DNA from 3 places in the Streptomyces sp. SCPE 10 genome. Region 1 is predicted to be linked to each of the others. Evidence: riboswitches for the same ligand, from Rfam matches in the RefSeq annotation. Region 1 holds a riboswitch; each other region holds the start of a gene.

Region 1 (4,203 bases):
GCGGCCTGCTGAAACTCTGGGTCGAGAGTTACGCCCGGTCGCTCGTCGAACCCGACGGGCCCTGGGCCGGTTTCGCGGGCGACACGGTCGCGGACTGGCTCGCGCTGCTCGCCGACGCCCAGCCCCCGCGGACACGAGACACCGACGCGGGCCTCGCCCAGCGCACGCTGGTGCTCGCCGCCCTCCGGGGCGCACTGCTGGACCTGCTCGCCACCGGCGACCGGGAACGCACCGGTTCGGCGGTGCGCCGTCTGCTGGCGACCGTGGAGTGAGCCGGTCCGCATCCCCGGTGGGGACGAACCGGCTTGAACCCCTTGGGGACTGCCCCGTCCGCACCCGGTGACGACCGTGCCCCGGCACCGACCGCAACCTTTCCCCCTCCGGAACCCGGCACCGATCGGAACCCCGCACGGCCCCCGGGCCCCCGGCCGGGGCTCCCGACTCACCGGTCGGTGATCTCGGCGAGCCATGCCGTGTCCTCCGGGCCCGCGTCCTCGCGGCCGGTCAGCCACCGGACCTCGCCGGTGCCCAGGGCGACCGTGGCCCGTGGCCGCATCGGCCCCTGCCCGCCGCGTGCGAGCAGGACGAGTTCCCAGACCGTCGCCGCCATGGCGGGGAGCCGGGCGGCGCAGTCGGTGCAGACCCGCCGGGGATCGCGGGTCCGGCCCAGGGACAGGTGCGGGGTGAACTCCTCGGCCGGCCCGCGGCGGCACGGGAACCGATGTCGCAGTGCGCGGTGCAGGTCCGCCCACGGTGCCCCGCCCGCCGCGGCCGGGTCGAGCCACACGGTGGAGTACGCCCGGTGCCGGAAGGCGCGCACCCCGGCCAGCCGCGCGGTGAAGACCGGCACCTCGGCCGCCGCCGCCGCGAGCAGCGGGGCGGCCCGCTCGAAGTCGGCCTCCGGGACGAAGCCGAAGAGCACGTTGACGTGCGGCGGCCAGCGGTGGATCTGCGGATCGTGTTCCCGGCGGATGTCCTGGAGCGGCGGCCACAGCTGCGCCGGCGGGATCCACGCCACCGCCGTACGGGCCGTCGGGGACACGTCGAGGACGCCGACGGGCGCGGCCCGCACCCGGTCCCCGTCCGCCTGGCCGTCCGTACGCATCACGCCTCCTCGCCCGCCGGCACCCCCTTCTCCAGGGTGCCGCCCGCCGCGTCTTCGGCGGACTTCGTCGCGGGGCGCCGCTCGGGCGTACCGGGGCGGCGAAGGGCCTCGGTGAGACGGGCGGCCGCCTCGACGACGGTCCGGGAGAGGTGGGCGCCGGGGTGGCGGGTGAGGCGCTGGATCGGGCCGGAGACGGAGACGGCGGCCACCACCTGGCCGGACGGGCCGCGCACGGGCGCGGAGACGGAGGCGACATCGGGTTCGCGGTCGCCGACGGACTGGGCCCAGCCGCGACGCCGTACGCCGCTGAGGGTGGTGGCGGTGAAGCGGGCTCCCCTCAGGCCGCGGTAGAGGCGCTCGGGTTCCTCCCAGGCGAGCAGGACCTGGGCGGCGGAGCCGACCTGCATGGGCAGGGCGACCCCGACGGGAACGGTGTCGCGCAGACCGGCCAGACGCTCGACGGCGGCCACGCAGATGCGCTGGTCACCCTGTCTGCGGTAGAGCTGGGCGCTCTCGCCGGTGGCGTCGCGCAGCCGGGTGAGGACCGGGCCCGCGGCGGTCAGCAGGTGGTCCTCGCCGGCGGCGGCCGACAGTTCCGAGAGCCGGGGGCCGAGGGCGAACCGCCCTCCGGCGTCCCGGGTGACCAGGCGGAGGCGTTCGAGCGCGACGGCGATCCGGTGCACGGTGGGGCGGGTCAGACCGGTGGTCGTGACCAGACCGGCCAGGGTGGCGGGTCCGGCCTCCAAGGCACCGAGGATCAGGGCGACTCTGTCGAGCACGCCCACGCCGCTCGTCTTCTCCATGAATGGGTACTCCAGTCTCAAATCCCGCGGGCGCCGGTGGGGCCGCGCGCACGGGGGGCTCCGGCGAGGAGCGGTGAGGTCAGCGGGGACAGGCCGGAAGGGTCGGCCGATCGCCTGCGCCGGACACGAGACGGGTACACAGAGGGGCCGGGGCGGGAAGCGCCCGGGCGTCGGACAGCACAGAGAGCACCGTGTCTCCTCATCTTTCCCGCGCCGCGTTGGCGACAGGCCGGAGTTGGCACTGATCCCGCTCGGTGACGCGCGTGTCGCACGCCGACTCGACCGGGGAGTTGCCGGGGCTTCGTAGGGCCGGTCCCTCCACCCCTCTGGATGATTCGGGAGCAACCTTACAAGACGCCCCGGCCTGCCGAACCGGGGGAGTCCTCGGCGATCGAACCCCCGGCCCTGGCAACCGGTCAGGTTCTGCCGCTTCCGTGCCGATCGACCGCCGGGATGCAGGTGCGCGGTGCCACGCTCGACGGTGCGTCTGCCCAAGTCGCGCGCGAGGGGAAGGACATGCGGCTCGACCGCCGCTCAGTCCCCGCTGGTGGTGGGAGGCTCGTACTGGATGAGGTTCATGACGCTGGAGTCGGTGAGGGTGAGGACGTCGCCGAGTTGGCGGTTTTCGGCGACGTCGCGCAGGAGGCGGCGCAGGGTGCTGCCCATCGGTCGGGTGTGCGCCGGTGGCGGACTCAGCCGGCGAGCGGCCAGGTGGGCAGGGACTTGTCCTTCCAGGTGGCGTTGGCCACGCCGGCGAACGAGCCGTACCAGGCCAGCAGCGCGGTGAGCAGCCCCGCCCAGCCGCCCGCGTGCGAGACGCCCGTGCTCTGCCCCAGCTCCCCGGCGGCGAGCAGGACGAAGGTCAGCGACAGCGCCGTGAACACGGCGAGCAGGACAGCGTTGATCCGGGTTGCCACGACCGTCATGTAGAGGGTGAAGACGGCCCAGGCCAGCAGGAACAGGCCGGTGGCCTGGTAGGCGTGGGCGGCCGGCAGCTTCGGGGCGACGAACCGCACGTAGGCCGCGAAGGAGAGCCAGAAGCTGCCGTAGGAGGTGAAGGCCACGGCGCCGAAGGTGTTGTTCTTGCGGAACTCCCACATCCCGGCGAGCACTTGCGCGATGCCCCCGTACCAGAGGGCGAGCGGCAGCACCACGGCCTCCAGGGCGCCGTCCTTGATCAGGCCCGCGTTGAAGACGGAGAGCACGAAGGTGGTGAGGGCGAAGGCCGCCAGGCCCAGCGGGCCGGGGTCGGCGATCTGCGGCCGCGGGGCCGCGGGGCTCGCCGGGGTCCGCTCGTCGGTGCCGGGCGTCTGGGTGTCGGTCATGGTGCGGTCCTTGGGTCGAGGAGGGCTCGGACGCGGGTCCGGGAGCGAGGTGGTCCGGGAGGGAGGCGGTGCGGGCGCGACGGCGCACGGGCGGTGCGGGCCGGGCCGCGGGCCGGTCCGGAGCGCGGGTGCGCGGACGGGACGGGTCGCCGTTCCCGGTCGGGGAGCGCCGCCGGCCGTCCCGTGCCGGTGCCTTTCCCCCGGTCGGTTACTGTGCGGCACACCCGCCCCGCCGGGGAGCCCCCGTACGGGACTTGTCGATCAGTGGTGGCCGTCGAGCGACGAACGGACGGCGCCGGGAGACGAACGGTCGCCGGCCGTGGCCGAGCGGTCGGCCGGTCCCGCCGCCAGCGCCTCCGGCAGGTGCAGCCGGGCCAGCAGCACGGAGGCCGTCGCGGGCACCCTGCCGGGCGTGAGCAGGGAGACGCCGACCATGGTCAGGAACGCCGCCGGAACGCTCCAGGCGGCGGGCTCGGCGAGCAGGGCCCCCACCCAGCCCGGTCCGCCAACCCCCAGCAGCGTGAGGGTGAGGGCCGCCGCGGACAGCCCGCCGCCGACCAGCATCCCGGCGACGGCTCCGGCCGCGGTCAGCCGCCGCCACCAGATGCCCAGCACCAGCAGCGGACAGAACGTGGAGGCGGCCACCGAGAAGATCAGGCCCACTTCGTGGGCGACGGACATGCCGTTCCCCGACAGCAGCAGCGCGATGGCGCAGGGCACCAGGACGGCCGGCGCGGCGGCCCGCCGGAATCCCCGTACGTCCCCGCCGAACAGGTCCTGCGACAGCACCGCGGCCACGGACAGGGCCAGCCCGGAACAGGTCGACAGGAACGCGGCGAAGGCCCCCGCGACCACCAGCGCCGCCAGCAGCCGGCCGCCGGCGCCCGGCACCAGGAGGCCGGGCAGCCGCAGCACCTCGGTGTCCGCCCGGCCCGCCGCGGCCAGGTCCGGCGCGTAGAGCCGGCCGAGC
Region 2 (4,203 bases), 2.9 Mb from region 1:
GGCGTCCAACCGTCCGTGCCGTAGCGCTCGTTGATCTCCTCGGCGACCCGGCGCACCTGTTCCGTGTACTCCCGGTAGACGGCCAGGTCCTGCCGGGACGGGTACGCGAACGCCACATGGACGACCCGCTCGCGCCACTCGGGGTGCTCGTCCAGCAGCTGCCGGTACGCCAGCAGCCCGCGCACGATGTTCTTGGACAGCTCGGTGCGGTCCACCCGGACGATCGTCCGGCGGCCCTCGCCGATCTCCGCCCGCAGCGCCGCCATCCGCTCGTCCACGTCCGCCTCGTGCGACCGCGCGCGCAGGAAGTCGGCGTCCGCGCCGAGCCCGTGCACCCCGATCCGGGTGCCGGTGGGAATCCCGGGCCCCAGCACCGCGTGGCAGCATTCGGTGAACGCGTCCGCCCACCGCTGCGTGAGGAACGCCGCCCGGTCCGCGCCCAGGATGCCGGTCAGCAGCTCGGCCGCGATGTCGTCCGGCAGCAGCCGGAAGTACTCCGCCGGGGCCCACGGCGTGTGCGAGAAGTGGCCGATGCGCAGATCGGGGCGGAGCCGGCGGAGCATCCGCGGGGCGAGCGCCAGGTGGTAGTCCTGGATCAGCACCGCCGCACCCTCGGCCGCCTCCTGGGCGAGCGCCTCGGCGAACGCCCGGTTGTAGGCCTCGTACGCCGCCCACTGCCGCCGGAACCCGGCGTCGAAGACGGGTTCGAGCGGCGTCTGGTAGAGCATGTGGTGCACGAACCAGAGGACCGAGTTGGCGATGCCGTTGTACGCGTCGGCGAAGACCTCCGCGTCGATGTCGAGCATCCGCACCCGCTGACCGCCGGTGTCGGCGACCGGCAGCAGCCCGCCGTCCGCGCGCCGGGCGGCCGCCCGGTCGCCGTCGCCCAGCGCGGCGCACACCCACACCGCGTTCGCCTCCGGCCCGATGGCCGAAAGGCCGGAGACCAGACCGCCGCCGCCCCGCTTGGGACGCAGCGCCCCGCCCTCGCCGACCGTGTACGAAACCGGGCCGCGATTGGACGCGACCAGCACCTCAGCACCGTGCGTGGAAGCCATGGTCCTCAACCTAGCCCGGCCCGGAAACACTCAAACGTACGGACGTCCCGGAAAGCGGCCCTGAACAGCCGTGCCTCCGGTTTCACGCCACCCGGCGGCGGGCGTACTCGGTGATCTCGGTCATCGGCGGGCGCTCCTCGGTGTCCACCGCGTAGGTGCGCGGCTCGAAGCCCGTCACCCCCCGCTCGAACTGGGTGAGCGAGGGCCGCACCAGATGGCCCCGGGCCAGCCGCAGCTGGGCGGTGCGGTAGATGGCCGCCGCCATCCGGCCGAGCGCCTGCCCGTCCTGGTGCCGGTGCTTGCGCACCCCCACGTCCACCTGGGCCAGCGCGTCCAGGCCCACCAGGTGCAGGGCGTCCACCAGCATGCCCAGCTCCACCCCGTACCCCACCGGGAACGGCAGCCGCTCCAGCAGCGAGCGCCGGGCCGCGTACTCCCCGCCCAGCGGCTGCACGAATCCCGCCAGCTGCGGCCAGTGCATGTTCAGCAGCGGGCGCGCCATCAGCTCGGTGACCCGGCCGCCCTGCCCCGCCGACCCGGCGAGCGGCCGGTCGTACATCGCCTTGACCAGCTGTACGTCCGGCTCGGTGAGCAGCGGGCCGACGATCCCGGTGACGAAGTCGGCCGAGAACTCCCGCAGGTCCGCGTCGACGAAGCAGATGACGTCCCCGGTGGCGACGAGCAGCGAGCGCCACAGCACCTCGCCCTTGCCCGGGACGGCGGGTATCCGGGGCAGGATCGCGTCGCGGTGCACCACCCGCGCGCCCGCCGCGGCCGCCACCTCGGAGGTGCGGTCGGTGGACCCGGAGTCGATCACCAGCACCTCGTCGACCAGCGGGACCCGCTCCACCAGCTCGCGCCGGATCACGGCGACGATCTCGCCGACGGTCTCCTCCTCGTCGAGCGCGGGCAGGACCACGCTGACCGTCTGGCCCGTGCGCTGCTTGGCCGCCAGGAGCTGGTGCAGCGGCCGATCGTGCACGGACCAGGAGCGGTCGCTCAGCCAGCGCTCGACTTCTTCCAGCACGGTCCCGGACTCCTCACGGTTGTCTCGCGGTACGGACGACTATCTCAACTGTCCATGCCTTCGGTTACAGTCTTGAACAACGCCGATGACCATCGCATGTCGGGGGTCCACGCGCGCCGACAACCGCATACACAACCGAATACCGCTCATCCAGAGGGGCAGAGGGACACGGCCCGATGAAGCCCCGGCAACCCTCCAGCCGGTCTCGTCTTCGAACAGCGAGGCTCCCGGCTAGGGAAGGTGCCAAATCCGTCTCGCGGCGAGATGCGTCGCGAGGAAGATGAGGAGAAAGGGCCTCGCCTCTCATGGCTGTGCAGACAGTTGCCTCCACCGGCAGTTCCACCGTCGACCTCGGCCCCGCCGCCGCCCTGAGCTGTCGGGAATGCGGCCACCGCGTCCCGCTCGGCCCGGTCTTCGCCTGCGAGGAGTGTTTCGGGCCGCTGGAGATCGCCTACGACTTCTCCGGCTACGACACCGAGGAACTGCGGGCGCGCATCGAAAGCGGCCCCGCCAACATCTGGCGCTACGCCCCGCTGCTGCCCGTCCCGGCGAACGTGGCCGACAAGCCGAACATCAACCCCGGCTGGACCAAGCTCGTCAAGGCGGACAACCTCGCCCGCGAACTCGGCGTCACCGGCGGCCTGTACGTCAAGGACGACTCCGGCAACCCGACCCACTCCTTCAAGGACCGGGTGGTCGCGCAGGCACTGGAGGCCGCGCGCGCCTTCGGCTTCACCACCCTGTCCTGCTCCTCCACCGGCAACCTGGCCGGCGCCGTCGGCGCCGCCGCCGCCCGCGCCGGCTTCCGCTCCTGCGTGTTCATCCCGCACGACCTGGAGCAGGGCAAGGTCGTCATGGCCGCGGTCTACGGCGGCGAGCTCGTCGGCATCGAGGGCAACTACGACGACGTGAACCGCTTCTGCTCCGAGCTGATCGGCGACCCGGCCGGCGAGGGCTGGGGCTTCGTCAACGTCAATCTGCGCCCCTACTACGCGGAGGGCTCCAAGACCCTGGCGTACGAGATCTGCGAGCAGCTCGGCTGGCGGCTGCCCGACCAGATCGTGGTCCCGATCGCCTCCGGCTCCCAGCTCACCAAGATCGACAAGGGGCTCCAGGAGCTGATCAAGCTGGGGCTCGTGGAGGACCGGCCGTACAAGATCTTCGGTGCCCAGGCCGAGGGCTGCTCGCCGGTGTCGACGGCCTTCAAGGCGGGCCACGACGTCGTGCGGCCGCAGAAGCCGGACACCATCGCCAAGTCCCTCGCCATCGGCAACCCGGCCGACGGGCCCTACGTCCTGGACATCGCCCGGCGCACCGGCGGCGCCGTGGAGGACGTGACGGACGAGCAGGTCGTCGCCGCGATCAAGCTGCTGGCCCGGACCGAGGGCATCTTCGCCGAGACCGCGGGCGGGGTGACCGTCGGCGTGACGAAGAAGCTGATCGAGGACGGCGTCCTCGACCCGTCGAAGACCACCGTCGTCCTCAACACCGGCGACGGTCTGAAGACCCTCGACGCGGTGGCCGGCACCGGCCTGACCGCCACCATCCGCCCGACCCTGGACTCCTTCCGAGAGGCTGGCCTCGCATGAGCGTGACCGTTCGCATCCCCACCATCCTGCGCACCTACACCGGCGGCCGGGCCGAGGTGGCGGCCGAGGGCGCCACCCTCGCCGAGGTCATCGAGGACCTGGAGAAGAACCACACCGGGATCGCCGCCCGCGTCCTGGACGACCAGGGCAAGCTGCGCCGGTTCGTGAACGTCTACGTGAACGACGACGACGTCCGCTTCGAGCAGGGCCTGGAGACCGTCACCCCGGACGGCGCGGGTATCTCGATCATTCCGGCGGTCGCCGGCGGCTGCTGACCGAATGACCGATCATTACCTTCGGTAAGGACGGTTACGGAAGGTTCATCGGATTGCCCTCTCCGTGAGAGAAGCGGAGGGGGCAATTCTGTGTGATTGAGCGCGGTACAGTTGGGGAACACGCCCCGGATCACCGCGGGGATGCCCTCGATTCCTCACCGCGAGCCCGATAAGAAGTAGCCAAAGTGCACGGGTTTTCCGCGGCTTTTGTGTATTTTACGGGGCCCGACTTGCCCTGAACTCTGGCGAATTCT
Region 3 (4,203 bases), 4.2 Mb from region 1:
GTGAGGTTTCCGCAGAGGGTGCAGCGCCATCGCGTCGTGGCGGTCGGCAGGGGAACCGTCATCGTGCCTGTTCGCTTCCTTCTCGGGTCGGACCGCGCCGGCGGCCGACGCGTGTGGCTCGTAACCCTACGGCCTGGCGGGTGCTCGCCGCCCGTCCGTTCACGGCGGCGAGGCGGTATGTCAGCTTGCGTCCGGTTACGTCATGCTCTGTATTCATGATCAGCGAGTGGAGCACGGCGGCCGGCAGGACCTTCAGGGCGCTCAGGGCCGCGCCGACGACGTACGGCCTCATCGCCCTGTGCTGTCTGATCTTCGTACTGAGCCCGGCGTCCGGGATCGTCCCCGGATACGGCACCGGGTATGCGCTGCTCGACACGCAGCGGGTGTACTTCCGCCACTGGGGCGTGGTCCCGGCGGAGCTGTTCGCCGCCCCCGCGGCACACGCGCTCTCCCCGGTCACCGCCCTGTTCCTGCACGGCAACTGGGTGCATCTGCTGGGCAACATGCTCTTCCTCCTCGTCTTCGGCGTGCTGACCGAGGAGCGGATGGGCCGCGTGGAGTTCACCCTCTTCTACGTCGGCTGCGGCTACCTGGCGCTGCTGGGGTACGCGGCGGCCAACGCCACCTCCGAGCAGTCGCTGGTGGGCGCGTCGGGGGCGATCTCGGCGGTGCTCGGTGCGTTTCTCTTCCTGTTCCCGCGCGCCCGTGTCACCAGTCTCCTGCCGTTCCTCTTCTTCCTGCCGCTGCGGTTCCCGGCGTGGGTCGTACTGCCGTTCTGGGTGGCATTGCAGTGGGTGGCGGCGGGACGGTCGGTGCAGGGGCCGGGGGTGGCGTATCTGGCGCACCTGGTGGGGTTCGGCGTGGGATTCGGCTACGCGTGGGTGCGGTACGGGGGACGGCGGGGTCGCGAGGGCGGCCTCGGGAGGGCGGTGGCGGGAGACGGGCGGGCTAGAGTGAAAACCGCACCCGCTCCGGCACCCGAGGGAGAGAACCAGCCGTGATCACCGCGATCGTCCTCATCAAGACCAGCGTGGACCGGATCCCCGAGATCGCCGAGCAGATCGCCGCGCTGGAGTCGGTGAGCGAGGTGTTCTCCGTGACCGGCACCTACGACCTGATCGCCATGGTGCGGGTGCGGCGGCACGACGACCTGGCCGAGGTGATCCCGGGCCGGATCAGCAAGATCCCCGGGGTCGAGGGGACCGACACGCATGTGGCGTTCCGTACGTACTCCCAGCACGACCTGGAGGCGGCCTTCGCGATCGGGCTGGACTCCTGACCGTCTGAAAGCCGCCCCACCAGGTCCCGCCGGACCCCTCACACCGCCGGGACGCAGCGGCCGTCCTCCGTGCGGTACGTCCACTTGGCACCCTCGGTCACCAGCTCCCGCACCGCCGTGAGGAAGCGCTCGACGTGCTCGTCGGGGGTGCCCGCGCCGAAGCTCACACGGATGGCGTTGAGGGACTTCTCGCCGGGGGCGGCCTCGGGGGCACCGCACTCGCCCTGGGTCTGGGGGTCGGTGCCGAGCAGGGTGCGCACCAGCGGGTGGGCGCAGAACAGGCCGTCGCGGACGCCGATGCCGTACTCGGCGGACAGGACGGCCGCGAAGTGGGAGCTGTTCCAGCCCTCCACCACGAAGGAGATCACGCCGACCCGCGGAGCGTCGTCCCCGAACAGGGACAACACCCTGACCTGCGGAATCCCGGCGAGGCCCGTGCGGACCCGCTCGATCAGCCGTTGCTCGCGCGCGACCAGGTCCGTCCAGCCGGCCTCGGTGAGCGCCTTGCAGGCCGAGGCGACGGCGTAGGCGCCGATGACGTTCGGGGAGCCCGCCTCGTGCCGGGCGGCACTCTCGTGCCACTCCACGTCCACTCCCCCGTCGGTGCGCCGGGTGACCCTGCGGCTGGCGCCGCCGCCCGCGAGGTACGGCTCGGCGGCCCGCAGCCAGTCGGCGCGGCCGGCCAGCACGCCCGCGCCGAAGGGGGCGTACAGCTTGTGCCCGGAGAAGGCGACCCAGTCGACGTCCAGGTCGGCGATGTCCACGGGGTGGTGCGGGGCCAGCTGGGCGGCGTCCAGGACGATCCGGGCGCCGTGCGCGTGCGCGGCGGCGGCCAGCTCGCGCACCGGCCACAGCTCGCCGGTGACGTTGGAGGCACCGGTGACGCAGACCAGGGCCGGGCCGTACGGGTCCCGGTCGGCCAGGGCCCGCTCCAGCGTCCGCACCGCCTGCTGCGGGGTGCGCGGGGCGTCGAGGTAGGTGACCCGGGAGTCCGGCCAGGGCAGCAGGGAGGCATGGTGCTCGGTCTCGAAGACGAAGACGCGGCAGTCGGCCGGGAGCGCCCGGGCCAGCAGGTTCAGCGAGTCCGTGGTGGAGCGGGTGAAGACCACCTGGTCGTCGGCCCGGCAGCCGAGGAAGCCGGCGACCGTGCGGCGGGCGTTCTCGAACAGGTCGGTGGAGAGCTGGGAGAGGTAGCCGGCGCCCCGGTGGACACTGCCGTAGTAGGGCGCGTAGGCGGCGACGTCGTCCCAGACGCGCTGGAGGGCGGGGGCGCTGGCCGCGTAGTCGAGGGCCGCGTAAGTGACTTCGCCGCCCGTGACGAGCGGAACGGTGACATCCCGCCCCAGAACGGGCAGCGGGGAGCAAATCGACGGGTCGGCGACAGCGCTGGAGTGAGACATGGGGTGACTCCCGTGAGGACGTACGCCGCAGGGACGTACGGGAAGAAGGTGAAAGGGGTACGCGGAGGCGGGGCTCTGCGGCCCTAGCGCATTCGCTTGCTCACGGAAGGCTCCCTCGTACGACCAGGACCCCTGGGTTCGAGGGGTCCGCGCTTGCCGTAGACCTCGCTGCCTACGACCTGGTCCTCACCCGGGGCACCCCGCCACGGACGGAGGGTTGCCGGACAGTCGGCCGGGGCCTCATGACTGTCACTCATGACCTGGTAGGGAAATTACGCGAAGGGATGATCGCCCCGCAACCCGTGTCCGGATCGCGGGACGATCAACCGCGTCTCAGGCGTTGCTGGCCGCCACCCAGCGCTCCAGCGTCCGCTTGGCCGCGCCCGAGTCGATGGACTCGGCCGCCCGGGCCATCTGTGCGCGCAGCTGCTCGGTGAGCGGGGCGTCGGACGGCTCCAGGGCCACCAGGGCCGCCGCCGAGTTCAGCAGCACCGCGTCGCGCACCGCGCCCCGCTCGCCGTCGAGCACCCGGCGGGCGACCTCCGCGTTGTAGGAGGCGTCCGCGCCGCGCAGGGCGTCCACGGGGACGATGTCGATGCCGACGTCCCGGGGGTCGAAGACCTCCTCGGTGACCTTGCCGTCCCGCACCACCCACACCCGGGAGGTGTCGGTGACCGTCAGCTCGTCCAGGCCGTCGTCGCCCCGGAAGACCAGCGCGGAGTTGCCCCGCTCGGCGAAGACGCCGGCCACCACGGGCGCCATGCGCGGATCGGCGACGCCCACCGCCTGCGCGCGCACCTTGGCCGGGTTGGTCAGCGGGCCGAGCACATTGAAGGTGGTGCGGATCCCCAACTGCCCGCGCGCGGCGGCGACATGACGCAGCGAGGGGTGGAACTTCACCGCGAAGCAGATGGTGATACCGGCCTCCTCGGCGACCTCGGCCACCCGCTTCGGGGTCAGCTGGAGGTTGACGCCCAGCTTCTCCAGCACGTCGGAGGAGCCGGAGGCGGAGGAGGCGGCGCGGTTGCCGTGCTTGACGACCTTGGCGCCGGTGCCCGCGACCACGATCGAGGACATCGTGGAGATGTTGACGGTCTTGGCGCCGTCGCCGCCGGTGCCGACGATGTCGACGGCGGGCCCCGGCACCTCGATCACGTTGGCGTGCTCGTACATGGTGCGCACCAGGCCGGAGATCTCCTCCACCGTCTCGCCCTTGGCGCGCAGCGCGACCATGAACCCGGCGATCTGCGCGTCGGTCGCCTCGCCGCGCATGATCAGGTCCATCGCCCAGGCCGTGTCGTCGGCGGACAGGTCCTGGCCGGTCAGCAGGCCGTTCAGCAGGACGGGCCAGGAGCGGCCCGCCGCGGTGTCGCCTCCAGCGGGGGTCACAGCGATCATCAGCCGCTCCTCGTGCACAGTGGTGGTCATTCGTACCCCACCCTATCGAGCCGGGACACGGGGAAGGGCCCCGTCCGCGGTGCGGACGGGGCCCTTCGGTGGCGTGGCGACGCGGGATCAGTGGTG

Evidence for each region. A riboswitch is a leader RNA that binds a small molecule or an ion and turns the genes downstream of it on or off. The one in region 1 is predicted to bind S-adenosylmethionine.
Region 2: another riboswitch for S-adenosylmethionine. It lies ahead of thrC (threonine synthase); the one in region 1 lies ahead of ACSP97_RS29515 (IclR family transcriptional regulator).
Region 3: another riboswitch for S-adenosylmethionine. It lies ahead of ACSP97_RS10685 (aminotransferase class V-fold PLP-dependent enzyme); the one in region 1 lies ahead of ACSP97_RS29515 (IclR family transcriptional regulator).

Annotation. Positions count from the first base shown of each region.
Region 1 is NZ_CP197069.1:6,426,556-6,430,758, forward strand. It holds gene ACSP97_RS29505 (TetR/AcrR family transcriptional regulator) at 1-272, shown strand, start outside; gene ACSP97_RS29510 (2'-5' RNA ligase family protein) at 443-1,105, opposite strand; partial or broken gene ACSP97_RS29515 (IclR family transcriptional regulator) at 1,195-1,908, opposite strand; SAM riboswitch class I at 2,105-2,245, opposite strand; gene ACSP97_RS29520 (hypothetical protein) at 2,443-2,574, opposite strand; gene ACSP97_RS29525 (acetate uptake transporter) at 2,601-3,233, opposite strand; gene ACSP97_RS29530 (sodium/solute symporter) at 3,495-4,203, opposite strand, start outside.
Region 2 is NZ_CP197069.1:3,568,199-3,572,401, reverse strand. It holds gene ACSP97_RS16590 (alpha,alpha-trehalose-phosphate synthase (UDP-forming)) at 1-1,058, opposite strand, end outside; gene ACSP97_RS16585 (glucosyl-3-phosphoglycerate synthase) at 1,141-2,085, opposite strand; SAM riboswitch class I at 2,229-2,372, shown strand; gene thrC (threonine synthase) at 2,391-3,674, shown strand; gene ACSP97_RS16575 (MoaD/ThiS family protein) at 3,671-3,949, shown strand.
Region 3 is NZ_CP197069.1:2,268,458-2,272,660, forward strand. It holds gene ACSP97_RS10670 (hypothetical protein) at 1-62, opposite strand, end outside; gene ACSP97_RS10675 (rhomboid family intramembrane serine protease) at 216-1,001, shown strand; gene ACSP97_RS10680 (Lrp/AsnC family transcriptional regulator) at 998-1,279, shown strand; gene ACSP97_RS10685 (aminotransferase class V-fold PLP-dependent enzyme) at 1,318-2,679, opposite strand; SAM riboswitch class IV at 2,824-2,940, opposite strand; gene trpD (anthranilate phosphoribosyltransferase) at 3,013-4,077, opposite strand; gene qcrB (cytochrome bc1 complex cytochrome b subunit) at 4,195-4,203, opposite strand, start outside.